Methylococcus capsulatus: one gene and its partner. The protein of the gene in region 1 interacts with the protein of each later gene in a pairwise test. Links are inferred from orthologs where the notes say so. Each region holds a gene or a part of one and is shown in the gene's direction. Other genes may lie near its edges.

The links.
Region 2: the proteins of N4J17_RS10145 (region 1) and ccmE interact in binary tests that used the Escherichia coli proteins (3 or more experiments, as listed by UniProt). The link is inferred for Methylococcus capsulatus from one-to-one orthologs.

What each region holds. Positions count from the first base shown.
Region 1 is NZ_CP104311.1:2,029,015-2,036,176, reverse strand. The notes cover bases 3,038-5,824. They hold N4J17_RS10145 (heme ABC transporter permease), read left to right. Parts: upstream 3,038-3,958; coding sequence 3,959-4,690; downstream 4,691-5,824. Other genes in these bases: N4J17_RS10135 (amidase), read right to left, coding at 5,762-5,824; N4J17_RS10140 (hypothetical protein), read right to left, coding at 4,692-5,432; ccmB (heme exporter protein CcmB), read left to right, coding at 3,277-3,954; ccmA (cytochrome c biogenesis heme-transporting ATPase CcmA), read left to right, coding at 3,038-3,280. In the rest of the region: N4J17_RS10165 (multiheme c-type cytochrome), read left to right, coding at 36-1,637; hydroxylamine oxidation protein HaoB, read left to right, coding at 1,637-2,608; more of ccmA, read left to right, coding at 2,657-3,037; more of N4J17_RS10135, read right to left, coding at 5,825-6,961; N4J17_RS10130 (PstS family phosphate ABC transporter substrate-binding protein), read right to left, coding at 7,139-7,162. UniProt on the Escherichia coli protein: Required for the export of heme to the periplasm for the biogenesis of c-type cytochromes.
Region 2 is NZ_CP104311.1:446,819-454,033, forward strand. The notes cover bases 1,314-4,153. They hold ccmE (cytochrome c maturation protein CcmE), read left to right. Parts: upstream 1,314-2,422; coding sequence 2,423-2,884; downstream 2,885-4,153. Other genes in these bases: N4J17_RS01995 (cytochrome c3 family protein), read right to left, coding at 1,314-1,751; ccmD (heme exporter protein CcmD), read left to right, coding at 2,259-2,426; N4J17_RS02010 (heme lyase CcmF/NrfE family subunit), read left to right, coding at 2,881-4,153. Outside these bases: more of N4J17_RS01995, read right to left, coding at 1-1,313; more of N4J17_RS02010, read left to right, coding at 4,154-4,854; N4J17_RS02015 (DsbE family thiol:disulfide interchange protein), read left to right, coding at 4,891-5,418; N4J17_RS02020 (cytochrome c-type biogenesis protein), read left to right, coding at 5,415-5,876; c-type cytochrome biogenesis protein CcmI, read left to right, coding at 5,881-7,095; N4J17_RS02030 (YceK/YidQ family lipoprotein), read left to right, coding at 7,212-7,215. UniProt on the Escherichia coli protein: Heme chaperone required for the biogenesis of c-type cytochromes. Transiently binds heme delivered by CcmC and transfers the heme to apo-cytochromes in a process facilitated by CcmF and CcmH.

The sequences.
Region 1 (7,162 bases):
CAACCAGGACGGAATTGCCGAAGGAGCACACCGCGATGATCAGAACAACGACGACATGGCTGCTGGCCGCATTGCTCATTTTCGCGCACGCGGCAGCATTCGCCGCGGCCAGCGGGACGGATTTTTCCCAGATCAAAGACAAGTACGAGAAGGACCATCCCGGCAAGGGTAAGTTCTCGCAGTACTGGGAACCGATCCCGATCCAGAAATACTGGAACCCCAAAAATTTCTACCAACCACCCACTGCGGTCTCGGGCGAGGTGACCCGTGACCAATGCGTGGCCTGCCATCAGAGTGTGACACCCGGCGCGTTCCATGCCTGGGAAAACAGCACCCATGCGAAGCTGGAGGCAATCCGTAATCTCAGCAACGGCCAGGACGCGCGTTTCTACAAGAAGGAGAAACTGGCCGAGATCGAGCGGAATCTGGTCGAACAAGGTCTCTTGAAGGCAGGCGAATCGCTCAAGGAAGTCGGCTGTATCGACTGCCACGGCAAGGTGGGCGCCCAATCCATCCGGCATGACAAGGATCTGGTCATGCCGGACCGCAGCCAGTGCGGGAGCTGCCACGTGCAGGAGTTCGCCGAGGCCGAATCCGAGAAGGACCAGCAGTGGCCGCAGGGCCAGTGGGGCAAAGGCCATCCATCTCATGCGGTGGACTGGGAAGCCAACGTCGAAACCGCCATCTGGGCCGGTATGGCCGAGCGCGAAATCGCCCAGGGCTGCGATATGTGCCATTACCAGCAGAACAAGTGCGACGGCTGCCATACCCGCCACACCTTCTCCGCCGCCGAGGCCCGCCAGCCCGAAGCTTGCGCGACCTGCCACAACGGGGTGGATCACAATGAGTGGGAGAACTACACGCTGTCCAAACACGGCACGGTTTACCAGACCCACAAGTCGACCTGGAACTTCGAGGTCCCGCTCAAGGACGCCCTGTCCAAAGGCGGCTATACCGCGCCGACCTGCCAGTACTGCCATTTCGAGTTCAACGGCGAGTTCTCGCACAACCTGGTGCGCAAAGTCCGCTGGGGCTTCAACCCCACGCCGGCCATCGCCGACAACCTGAAACATCCGTGGTTCGAAGGCCGCAAGGAAAACTGGAACGCCACCTGTGCCAACTGTCACAGCCCGAGCTTCGCCAGAAGCTACCTGGACGCGGCCGATAAGGGCACACTCGCAGGACTCAAGGTGGAACAGGAAGCCAGGCAGGTCGTCGAAGGGCTGTTCAAGGACGGTCTGCTGCCGGGCCAGAAGACCAACCGCCCAGTTCCCCCGGTACCGGAGAAGGATGCCCCCGGCGGGTTCTTCCAGCTGTTCTGGGCCAAGGGCAACAATCCCAGCCATGTGGAACGGGTCCATGCCGACATGTGGGAGCACGACCTGATCAAGCTCTACAAGGGCCTCGTCCACGGCAACCCTGGCGGATTCACTTACACCGAGGGCTGGTCCGAGCTGATGCGGGACTACGCAGTCATCATGGACGAAAACACCCGCTTGCGCGAGAAGGCCGGCAATACCGCCGGCGCCGGGGTCAAGCCGGCCGCCGGGAACGAAGGCTCGAACCTCCGCAATGTCCTGGGAGGACTGGCGCTGCTGGCAGGCATCGCCGTGCTGCTCTACCGGCGCAAACATTGATGGCGGACACCACGGGCCGGCCGATGCGGTTTCGGCTGGCCCGCCTCGCGGGTTTCGTTCTGGTGCTCACGGGCGGTGCGATTCTGCTGTACGATCGGTTCCGGCCGGCATTCAGTTATGAAGAATTACCGATTGCCGAGGCGGAACGTACTGCGCTGGAACCCGGCGGGGCTTTCCCCATCACGGCGCTGACTCGGTATAACCTGCGCCGGGGCGAAGCCTCGGTCCCGCTGACCGTGGCCGATTATCGCGACGGCCAGAACCAAAGTCATCGGGTGATCCTGTTTCCCGCGGACCGGCTGCGGCACGATTCATGGCGGGCCGCGGGCGATGCCATCGTCCGCCACACGAACGGGAACGCCCTGTTCCTGGCATGGTGGGACGACGCCCAGCGTATCCATTTTCTCAGCGGCCGCGACACCTGGCTCGACCGGCCGACCGCTGCCGCTTTCCCGGACGATGGAGAGCGGAGTTTATGGGGAAAGGTAGCGGGCGGATTTGCCACGGTCCCGGCATCGTCTCGGCGGCTGGCGCGCTGGCTGACCATGGAGGCGGACGCCGCCTTGGAGGAGATGAAGACCCAGCTGCCGGCAGAGCGTCCGGTTTACCTGCTCGTCTGCCTGGACGATCTGGCCCGCCTCGGCGAAATCGAGACGCTGGCCGGCATCCGTCTCCCATTCGAGGCGGCCCGCTTTCCTGGGGGAGAGCTGCACAGCCAGATCGCGGCGGTACAGCAGTGGGCCCGGCGGGACGTCGATCAGGCCAGCTATCTGGTCCAGCAGACGCCCGGAGCCGGCGTGCAGGCCTGGCGCATCACTACACCGCAAGGCCGGGATACGCTCCTGGCGCGACTGTTGCCTTTCACGACCTCTCTGACCAGACCGCTGACACAGGCACAGCCGGTCTACCAATCCGGCTGGGGTTCTCATATCACCATCTATGCACTGAACTTCGGCGAAGGTAAGATGTGACCCGCCCGGCAAGCCGCGCACTTCTCTAATCCTTGACCACCCAAGCCTTTGTCAGACGCCCCTCTTCGCGCCGAGGGCCTCGAGTGCATTCGGGGCGACCGGCTATTGTTTTCCGGCCTCAACCTGACCCTTTCACCCGGCCAACTGCTGCAGGTCGAAGGCGCCAACGGCGCCGGCAAGACCAGCCTGCTCCGCGTGCTGGCGGGACTGAGCCGTCCTGCCGATGGCGAGGTACGCTGGCGCGGCCTGGACATCCAGCGCAACCGCACGACCTATTTCGCCGCGATGGTTTACATGGGTCACGCTCCCGGACTCAAAGCGGAGCTGTCGCCGGTGGAAAATCTCAAGGTTTCCGCGGCACTCCGCGATCGGATGGTCGATGATGCGCGCATCGAAGACGCACTGGCCCGCGTCGGGCTGCGCGGCTTCGAGGACGTACCGGCGCGGGGGCTTTCCGCGGGCCAAAAGCAGCGCACGGCGCTTTGCCGCCTGCTGATCAACCCCGTGCCCCTGTGGATTCTCGATGAACCTTTCACCGCCCTGGACGTTCGGGGCATCGCCCTGGTACGTGAACTGCTGGAAATCCATCTGGCGAACGGCGGGATGGCGTTGATGACTTCGCACCACGCACTGGAAGTCCGGGGCGACTGCCGGAGCCTGCACCTGACATGAACGGGCTCGCCTCCGCCTTCCTCGCCATACTGCGGCGCGACCTGATGCTGGCTTTTCGCCATCGCGGCGAACTGGCCAATCCGCTACTGTTTTTTCTGATCGTCGTCACGCTCTACCCCCTGGGGGTCAGCCCTGAGCCCGAACTGCTGAGGAAGATCGCGCCTGGCGTGATCTGGATCGCGGCCCTCCTGGCTGCCCTGTTCTCGCTGGAAAACCTGTTCCGCAGCGATTTCGACGACGGCTCGCTGGAACAGATGCTGCTCAGTCCCCGACCTCTGTCGGTGCTGGTGATCGCCAAGGTGTTGGCGCACTGGCTGGTCAGCGGCCTGCCCATGCTGCTCCTGGCACCGCTCCTGGCGCTGCTGCTGGACATGCCCTCCAAAGCAGCGTGGGCGCTGGAAGCGACGCTCGCCATCGGCACACCGCTGCTGAGCCTGATCGGCGCAATCGGGGTGGCGCTCACGGTGGGCCTCAAGCGCGGCGGCATCCTGCTCACCCTGCTGATCCTTCCTCTCTACATCCCGGTGCTGATCTTCGCCACCAATGCCGTCGCCGCCGCCGGCGCCGGCATGCCGATCGAAGGACAGCTGTACTTCCTGGCGGCGCTGCTGGTGCTGGCACTGACACTCGCTCCGGTCGCTATCGCCGCCGCCCTGCGCATTAGCATGAGTTGAAGCCATGTGGACCTTCTTCCATAAACTCGCATCCCCCAAGTATTTCTACCGCATCAGCGGCAAGCTGATTCCCTGGCTGGGCACGATCACCGCCGTACTTTTCGTCTCCGGCCTGTACTTCGGCCTGTTCAAGGCGCCACCGGACTACCAGCAGGGCGAGAGTTACCGGATCATGTTCGTCCACGTGCCGGCGGCCTGGATGTCCCTGTTCATCTATACCTTCATGGCGGTGTTGTATGCCATCCATTTGATCTGGAACATCAAACTGGCCGACGTCATGGCCTCCAGCTCGGCGGCGATGGGCGCATCATTCACCTTCCTGGCCCTGGCGACCGGCTCGCTCTGGGGCAAACCCATGTGGGGGACGTGGTGGGTATGGGATGCGCGGCTGACTTCGGAGCTGATCCTGCTGTTCCTGTACCTGGGCTATATCGCCCTGGTCTCCGCCATCGAAGACAAGCGCACCGCCGCCCGCGCCGGGGGTCTCCTGATCCTGGTGGGGGTGGTCAACATCCCCATCATCCATTACTCGGTGGAATGGTGGAACACCCTGCATCAGGGGCCCACCGTCACCAAGCTGGACAAGCCCTCGATCCACCCCAGCATGTTGCTCCCGCTGCTGCTGATGGCGCTGGCGTTCCAGTGCTACTACTTCACCCTCGTGCTGGTCCGCGCCCGCACCGAATTGCTGGAGCGCGAACGCCGCAGCGCCTGGATAAAGGAGCTGTTCGGCTGAGTCAGAAGGCGATGGCCAGCCCCATCGTACCCAGATAGCTGGGCACATAGGCTCCCAAAGCGCCGGTGTAGCTCCCGAAGACCGCGATGCGGTCGTTCACCGTCCACTGGAAACCAGCGCCGATCGCATGCTCCTGCAGGTTCTTGACCGGCCCGACCGCTCCGGCATGCAGCGTACGCGGCAGGGCTGCGGCGTTCACATAACCCTGGATGAAGAGCGCGAAGTCGTCGACGATATCGCGCTGGAAGGCCCACTGAAGCGAAGGCAGGATGACCTCGGCGCCCCTGAAATCTTTCAGGCTCGCGAAACCGAAATTCCAGTTCAAGGCGATGTCCCATGGCAGGACATGATCCGCATTGAGCATCAGGGACCCCTGGGTGCCGTTGCTGAAGACGGGACTCCCCCAGGTGGTCTGCACGTAGGACTCCAGCCCCACCGAGTAGTTGAAATACCCGAGATCCCCCTGGTCGAGATGCACCTTGGTATCGAAGGTGATCGGCGAAAAGCCGGTGGCCGACTGGGGTGGCCCTTGCACGGTCAGCCCCTGGGTGAACAGGCGCAGTTCCACGTCGTCGGTCAGGCCGTAACGGAACAGGAATTCCCAGTTGTACTGTTTCACCGAATCCGAACTTGCCCCCTGCATCGTGAAAGGGCTCATTTCCAGATAGATACCGCCTTCGGGCAGCGTGTAAGACGAGTTGGGAAGATTGGCGAGATCGGGGCCTGGCTCCCGGACCGTCACCGCCCGAGGCGCCGGAGCCTTCCCTGCGGGCGCGGGCGCAGCCGTGGAGCTCGGCCTCGGCGGCCGGTCCGGTTCCGTACTGTGGACGTGTTCGCGATACCTTGCGGTGTGCCCGGTGGAACGGCCGAGAGCCGATGCGGACGAGGGAGACTGCACGCACGGCTCGACACCCTGCACCGCTGTGGCGGCCGGCAACATGAGCAGCCAGGCGAAAGCGACTCCCCGGCCCCGGCACACTCGCTTCGAGGCGCATCTGACGGATCCCATCCCTGCCCCTCCTCCCTTCAGGCTATGCTGGAGCCGGCAGGCCCGCCGGGGCTGGGCTCCGGCTAGTCATCGAGTGCGGCCGCGACTCCCAGGGCGGCGGCCAACAAGAACGCATCGTTCCCTTCCGCGGCCAGCAGGGAAAGACCGACGGGCGCCCCTTCCACATCGACCGCCGGGAGTGAAATCTGCGGCAGCCGGCCGATCCCGGCGATCGCCATGCGGGCCAGCACCCGCGGAAAATAATCGCCCTGAGTGCGGTCCAGCCCGAGGCTCCCCTTCAAAGGCGCCGGTGTATGCACCGTGGGAAAACAGATCAGGTCTTCCGGCCCGAGGAATCTTGCAAGCGCCGCCCGATAGCGCTCCCTCTGCGCCAGCGCAGCCACCAGCAGACGGCGGTCCAAGCCTTTGGCCAGCTCGAAGTTACGGCGGGTGCGCTCGCCCAAGGCCGGGCGGGCTGATTCGATCCATGAACCCAGGGTGCTCCAGATTTCTGCCCACTGAATGGGCTGAAAGACCTGGCGCCAGTTGTCCATGCCGGAAATCCCGCCCTCCCCGTCGATACCTCGCAAGGAAATTTCACGGCACGGGAAACTGCCGGCCAGCCGCTTCATGACCGGTTCGAATGCCCCACGGACGGCAGGCTCCACCGCGTCGAAGCCCTCCTGCAACAGCCACAGCCTGCCGGAAACGGTGGGGAGCGGATCGACGTTCAGCAACAGGCTCATGACCCGCTGCAGCGTTTCGCCATCGCGGGCGAAAGCGCCAACCGTATCGAAACCGGGTGCCAGCGGATTGACGCCGGCCACGGAAATCCTACCATGGCTGGGCCGCATCCCCCAGACGCCGCAGTTGCTGGCGGGCAGCCGGATGGAACCAGCCGTGTCGGTGCCCAGGGCGAAGTCCGCCTCCCCCGCTGCCACTGCTGTCGCCGAGCCGCTGGACGAACCACCGGGTACCCGGTCGGGCGCAGCCGGATTCAGTGGGGTGCCGTAGAACGCATTCTCTCCGGTGAGGCCGAAAGCCAGCTCATCCGCCAGGGTCTTGCCCAGGCAGACGGCGCCGGCCTGCAGGCATTGCTCGACGCACACGGCATGAGCAACCGCGGGCGGATGGCTCCTGGCCCAGTCAGGATTGGCGCAGCCTGTCACATGGCCGGCGATATCGATCAAATCCTTGACGGCAAAGGACAGGTCCACCAGCGGCCCAGTGGCGACCACGCGAAACTCCATCTGCGCAAGAAACGAACGGGACAATAGGGGCATCCGAAAGGTCTGGGAACCGGGGTGGTGAGGGAACGGCGGGACCAAGCTGTCGTATTTGCGCCATTTTAATCGGTTCGCCACTCGCCGAAAAAGACGACTTCCGAACTCTCCCCAAGAAAAAAGCCCGAGGATCGAAGATCCCCGGGCCGTTGCGGAACGACAGAGACTGTAACAGCCTTACAGCGAAAACGGCTTCAGTTT
Region 2 (7,215 bases), 1.6 Mb from region 1 along the record:
TTCCAAAAGGCTTCACTCTCCTTTTCTTCCAGGCTCTTGGGGTTGGAATTCATGTAGTCGGGGAAATATTCCACTCGCGGATTCTGTTCTCCGGCCAGCAATACCTTGTTGCCGTAGCCATCGAAAACGGGATTGCCCGACGCGTCCTTTTTCTGCGGCCGCAGATAGCGTTTGACAGTGGGGTCGGCACCGATGCCGCCATAGACGTGGCATTCGCTGCAGCGCACATCCTTGGCGGTATTGAACGCGACGTCCGTGGCCGCGGCGGTCTGTCCGGTGGATTTGCTCCTGGCCTCCACCCGCATCACCGGGAAGGGATTGACCCGGCCCTGGTCATCCATGTCGGTCAAAGGTATTCCCAGTGCCAGGAAGGCCTGGGTATCCGCCTCGCGGGTCGGGAACGCCTGCGGCGTGTTGGCCTGGTAAGGATTGTCCTTACCCGGCATGAGACCGCCCTTGAAATTATCCTTGTCGGCAGGGTTGCCGGTCATCCGGGTCTCGAACTTGCCGGTGAGATAGCCTTCGTCCGGCACCGAATTGCGGGCCAGGTACCAGGTCCAGTCGGCACCTTGCCCCCACATGTCGGGAAAGGCAGCGTTCAATATCTTGGTGATGGTGGGCGGCTCCTTCCACAAGGGCGAAACCGTCGGCGTTTTCTCGTCAACCGTCCAGAACGGCTCGTAGCCTGCCGTGGTCTCCCAGCCTTCCTGGGCCTCCCACATGTCGGTCTTCCTGATCTGGGCCTGGCCGAAGGAAGAATCGACCGGATAGTTCCGGCTGGTGCTGTTGATGGAATCGGCCCCGACGGGATCGGCGGGATTCACCGCAGCCGAATAGAAGAGTTCATAGGCGTCCGCCTCGACGTTCAAGGGCTGGCGCGCCTTGGTGTACGCGATGGCATTGAGATGGAAGAAACCGGGCCAGGGGTTGCCCGCATCCAGGTTCATGACGCCCTGCCCCATCGCCGCGCTGTGCGCGAAAGGGAGGACCACGACGTCGCCGGCCTTGCCCTCCAGCTCGCTGCCAAATTTGGGGGCCGCCTGCACCGAGGCCGCCGCGAGGGACGCCGCTGCCGGCGGAGCGGCCGGCGCCTGGCCGACGCTGACGGCTATCGAATCTTCGCATCGGCGCCCCAATGCGTCGGTCGCCACGAAGCGGACCCGATAAATGCCATGATCGCGGACGAAAGTCGCGTGTTCGCCGACCGAGCCGGATTGGGCCAGTGTGCCGGCAGGGAAACCCATGGCACCGCCGCCGAAATCCCACTCGTACTTGAACGGTAAGGCAGCCGGGTCCTTGGCTGTGGCGGTGGCTTCGAAATGGGTCTCCACGCCGACCTGGACCACAGTACCCTGCCCCGGACTGACGATGCTGCAGACAGGCACGCCGGCGCAGGATTTGGGCGCCCCCTTCACCGGCTTGATCGCCTCGGTGTCGCCGGACTGAACCCTCACCGCGCAAGGGACGCCCGCCAAGTCCTGGCGGCTGAGCGTCAACGCGAAACTGCCGCCCTGGCCGCTGCCCAGGCGCCGGCCATTGATGTCGTAGATCTCGATGGCGCCACTGCCGCCCTTGGCCTTGCCGGCGATCGTCAGGGTGCCGGCCTTGTCCGACCAGGCCGCTTTGGCGACCTTGATCTTGGCCGCGGCCGAGACCGCTTGCGGCGCCAGCGCCACGGCCAGTGCGAGCAGCGGAACTCCGAAGAGGCGCCGGGCAGGATGCGTCTCCGTAGCAGGATGAGGGGTATTCATGGTTCCTCCGGGATTCTTGTTGTCGTGTGCGGCGCCGTGGCAAAGACGCGCAGCCGTAACGGAACGTGCAACAATCGAGCCAGCCAAAATACTCCATCAAAACATGGACAAGGGTGATCACGATTCCGCCGATCGCGCGATTTCACTGACCATGTGAGTCATTACGCGCACGAGATCGCCGGCAAGTCTGAGCGAGACTGGAGCTTTCGGACTGCGGTATCTGACGCAGAACTCAGGGCAGATCACACACACTGGAAACGGTCGCGCCCGTCCGCTCGATCTCGGCAAGGCCCTTGCCACGCCGTCGTGGGCCGGCAAGAGGAAGCGGCGGCCCGATTTGTGCTTCATTCTTGGGCGTTCCAGCAAACGCTCAACTCCCGGCCCCACGGGAAAGGAACGGCGCCATCCGGCACCGTTCCATTTCTCCGGTAGCCGCTGAACTCGCCCTTGCCGTAACATATCGTGTCGATCCCAATCAGCCCTTCATCCGAGGCCTTCCTCAAGCACATGAATTTTCAAGAGTTCTTCCATATGGGTGGCTACGCCGTCTACGTGTGGACTTCCTATGGCCTGTGTTTCGCCGTACTCGCCTTCAACCTGATCGCTCCGCTGCGCCGGAAAAACGAACTGCTGAAAAGCCTTCGCCGCCAGTTGAAGCCGGAGTCCCGCCGATGATGACGCCGCGGCAAAGACGTATGATGTGGGTGGCTCTGATGGTGGCGGGCGTCTCCCTCGCCGCTTTCTTCGCCCTCACGGCGTTCCAGAAGAATCTCCTTTATTTCTACACGCCCTCCCAGATCGCCTCCGGCGAAGCCCCGAAGGGTTATCCGTTCCGCCTCGGCGGGCTGGTGGTCAAGGACAGCGTGAAGCGTGAACCGGACAGCCTGACCGTGCGCTTCGAGGTGTCCGACGGCCCAAACGCGGTACCGGTGCTCTATACCGGCATTCTTCCCGACCTGTTCCGGGAGGGCCAGGGCATCATCGCCGTGGGCCAGATCGACGATGGCGGCACTTTCCAGGCGACCGAGGTGCTGGCCAAGCACGATGAGAATTACATGCCGCCCGAAGTCGCCGAATCCCTGAAGAAGAACGGCCAGCTCCCCGCCGACTACTCGGAGTACCAGAAAAAATGATCGCCGAACTCGGCCACATCGCCCTGATCATGGCCCTGCTGATGGCCCTGCTGCAGGGCACCTTCCCGCTGCTGGGCGCTTCGCGGGGCGTGGACATCTGGATGAGCGTCGCGAAACCCGCCGGACGCGCGCAGTTCCTGTTTCTGCTGGCATCCTTCGGCGCCCTGACCGCCTGCTTCGTCAACAACGATTTTTCGGTGGAATACGTCGCCCGCAACTCGAACTCGGCCCTGCCGCTCTACTACCGCATTACCGCGGTATGGGGCTCGCATGAGGGGTCGATGCTGCTGTGGGCCACGATCCTCGGACTCTGGACGGCTGCGGTGACGGTGTTCAGCCGTAGCCTGTCGGACGACTTTCTGGCCCGGGTGCTGGGCGTCATGGGGCTGGTGAGCGTCGGCATCCTGCTGTTCATCCTGTTCACCTCGAACCCGTTCGAGCGGCTGGTGCCGGTGCCACCCGACGGCAACGACCTGAATCCGCTGCTGCAGGATTTCGGCATGACGGTGCATCCGCCCATGCTGTACATGGGCTACGTGGGACTGAGCGTAGCCTTCGCCTTCGCCATCGCCGCCCTGCTGGGCGGCTCGCTGGACTCGGCCTGGGCGCGCTGGTCACGGCCCTGGACCCTGGTGGCCTGGCTGTTCCTGACCGGCGGCATCATCCTCGGTTCCTGGTGGGCCTATTACGAACTGGGTTGGGGCGGCTGGTGGTTCTGGGACCCGGTGGAAAACGCCTCCTTCATGCCTTGGCTGGTCGCCACCGCGCTGATCCACTCACTGGCCGTCACCGAGAAGCGCGGCGCCTTCAAGGCCTGGACCGTGCTGCTGGCGATCTTCGCCTTTTCGCTGAGCCTGCTGGGTACCTTCCTGGTCCGCTCCGGCGTGCTGACTTCCGTGCACGCCTTCGCTTCCGACCCCACCCGCGGCCTGTTCATCCTGATCCTGCTGGCCATTGTGGTGGGCGGTTCGTTGCTGCTGTACACCCTGAAGGCGCCGGCCGTCCGCGATGTGGCGCGCTATAGCCTGGTGTCCAAGGAAAATCTGCTGCTGCTCAACAACATCCTGCTGGTGACCGCTTCCGGCAGCATCCTGCTCGGCACCCTTTATCCGCTGATCCTGGACGCGCTGAAGCTGGGCAAGATTTCGGTCGGCCCGCCGTATTTCGGCACGGTGTTCGCCCCGCTGATGGCGCCGATCTTCCTGCTCGCCGGTATCGGTCCGATGTTCGCCTGGCGGGAGAGCTCGATCGGGCGCGTGCTGCACCGGGTCCGCCACCTGTTCCCGGCGAGCTTCGCGGCCGGCATCGCGCTCGCCGCCCTGGTCTGGGACGAGGCCGATTTCAAGATGATGGCCGGGCTGGGCTGCGCGTTCTGGCTGGCGGCGAGCGCCTGCCTCAGCCTCTGGACCCGGATCCGGCTGCGCGACGGCTGGCTCGAAGGACTGCGCGCCCAGTCGCCCAGCGTCTACGGAATGACCGCCGCGCATCTCGGCATCGCGGTGTTCCTGGTGGGCGCCGTACTGTCCGACCGCCTGAGCCAGGAAAAGCTGGTGCGCATGGCGCCTGGCGACAGCGTGATGCTGGCCGGCTACACCTTCCACTTCCTCGGCACGGAGACCGTGCAGGGGCCGAACTTCTCGGCCCGGCAGGCCACTTTCCGGGTGGAGCGGAACGGCGAAAGCCTGGAACTCCGGCCCCAGAAGCGGAATTACAAGGTGCAGCGCAACATGATGACCGAAGCTGCGATAGACCCCGGTCTATCCCGCGATCTCTATGTCGCCCTCGGCGAGCCCCTGGACACGAATGCCTGGAGCGTGCGGCTCTACGTCAAACCGTTCATCCGCTGGATTTGGGCGGGCGGCCTATTCATGATCGCCGGGGGCATCCTCTCCGTCAGCGACCGGCGCTACCGCCTGCCGCTGCGCGAGGCCCGCGTCGCTCCCGGCCCCGCAGCGGCCCGTGCAACCTGATTCTTTATCGAACGCTACCCGACGGTGACATCACGCATGCGTTTCGCCATTCCTCTCGTCATTTTCCTCCTGCTGGTCGTGCTGCTGGGCGTGGGCCTGACCCTGGACCCGCGCGAAGTGCCTTCCCCTCTCATCGGCAAGCCGGCTCCGGCGTTCTCACTGCCGGAAGTGGCCGCGGCCGACCGCACTCTGAGCCTGGAGCAGCTCAAGGGCCAGGTGTTCCTGCTCAACGTGTGGGCGTCCTGGTGCGTCTCCTGCCGCCAGGAACATCCCGTGCTGGTGGACTTCGCCAAGCGCGGCATCGTCCCGATCTACGGCCTCAACTATAAAGACAGCCGCGACGACGCCCTGGCCTGGCTGAAACGCTTTGGCGATCCCTACCGGGCCAGCATTTTCGACGAGGACGGTAAGACGGGTATCGACTGGGGGGTATATGGCGTGCCGGAAACCTTCCTGGTCGACAAGCATGGTGTGATCCGCTATAAGCAGACCGGCCCGGTGACTCCCGAAGATCTCGAAAACAAGATACTGCCGCTGATCCGCGACCTGCAGGGCGCCGCATGAAACGACTGATTCTTTGCCTCTGCGGCCTCCTGGCCATTCCCGCCGCGGATGCCATGGAAATCCGCCAGTTCGACGATCCGGCCAAAGAAGAACGCTACGAAACGCTCATCAAGGACTTGCGCTGCCTGGTCTGCCAGAACCAGTCGCTGGCCGAATCCGACGCCGAACTGGCCAAAGACCTGCGCACCGAGGTTTACAACATCATCCAGAGCGGCAAGTCGAGCGAGGAAGCTGTGCAGTTCCTGACCGACCGCTACGGTGACTTCGTGCTCTACCGCCCACCGTTCAAGCGCGTCACGCTGTTGCTCTGGCTCGGGCCGTTCCTGCTGTTGGCCGGCGGCACCGCCTTCCTGTGGAAGCAGGCCAGGCGGCGCGCCGCGGCCGTGCGTCAGGAAGAAGCGCTCTCCGCGGAAGAACGCCGCCGCCTCCAGCAGTTGAAAGACCGATTCCAGGGGTAAACACATGACATCGTTTTGGGTGCTGGCGACGACCTTGCTGCTGGCCGGCTATGCCTTTTTCCTTCCCGCCCTGCTCGGACAGAAATCCGCCGCCGGCGTGGACCGCGCGCGGCTCAACTGGCTGATCAACCGGCAGAAGCGGGAAGAACTCGCGGCCGAGACGGGCGACGACCGGGCAGCGGAACGACTCAGCGAGGAATTCGACCGCGACCTCCTGGCCGACCTCGCCGTCAGCGAAACTGCCCCCCCTCGGCAGGCGCCGGAGACCGGGAAAACCGCCGTCATCGTCGTGCTCACAGCGTTGCCGTTGGCGATCCTGGCGCTGTATGGAGGGCTGGGCCGGATGGACCTGGCCGCCCGCCCGGCCGTCGTCGCCGCAGAGCCGGCCATGGCCGCCGGAGATTTACAGGCCAGGATCGAGCAGCTCTCCAAACGCCTCCAGCAGCAGCCCAACGATCTGGACGGCTGGCTCTTGCTCGGCCGCTCGCTGCTGGCGGTCCAGCAGATGGACAAGGCCGTGCAGGCCTACGAATTCGCGATGAAGCTGGCACCCGATAATCCCGATGTGCAGGCGCTCTACGCCCAAGCGCTCGGGGAGGCGAACCAGGGCAGCCTCGCAGGCAAGCCCACCGAAATCATCGAGGGCGTCCTGCAGCACAATCCGGATCACATGCACAGCCTCTGGCTGGCCGGCCTCGCCGCCGTGGAGCGGGAGGACAAGCCCAAGGCTCTGGAATATTGGAAGAAACTCCGATCGCTCCTGCCGGCGGACGGCGAGCAGACCCGGCAACTGGATGGCTACATCGCCGAACTGGAGGGCACGGCACCGCCCCAGGTCAAGGCGGACATGGCTCCCGCAGCCGCCGGAGCGGGCAAGAGCATCCGGGTGAAAGTCACCCTCGACGACAAGCTGAAAGGGCGGGCGGGACCCAACGACGTCGTCTTCGTCTTCGCCCGCGCGGCGGAAGGGCCGCCCATGCCGCTAGCCATCAGCCGCAAGAAGGTCAGCGACCTGCCGGCCGAAATCACACTGAACGACGGCATGGCGATGGCGCCCGGCATGAAGCTGTCGTCCTTCCCGCGTATCGTCATCGGCGCCCGCATCTCCAAGACCGGTAACGCCATGCCTTCCCCCGGCGATCTGCAGGGACTGACCTCCCCGCTGGAGGCACAGGATGGCGGCAGCTATTCGGTGGAAATCGGCCAGGTCGTGAACTGACGGCAGCGCCGCCGATAAGCTATATTGACGGCTACGGCGGAGGTCGGTTCACCCGCCCGCCGTCTTGCATGCCGTCATTGCATTTTCCGACATCGTCGCCGGGAGAGAATAACAACATGA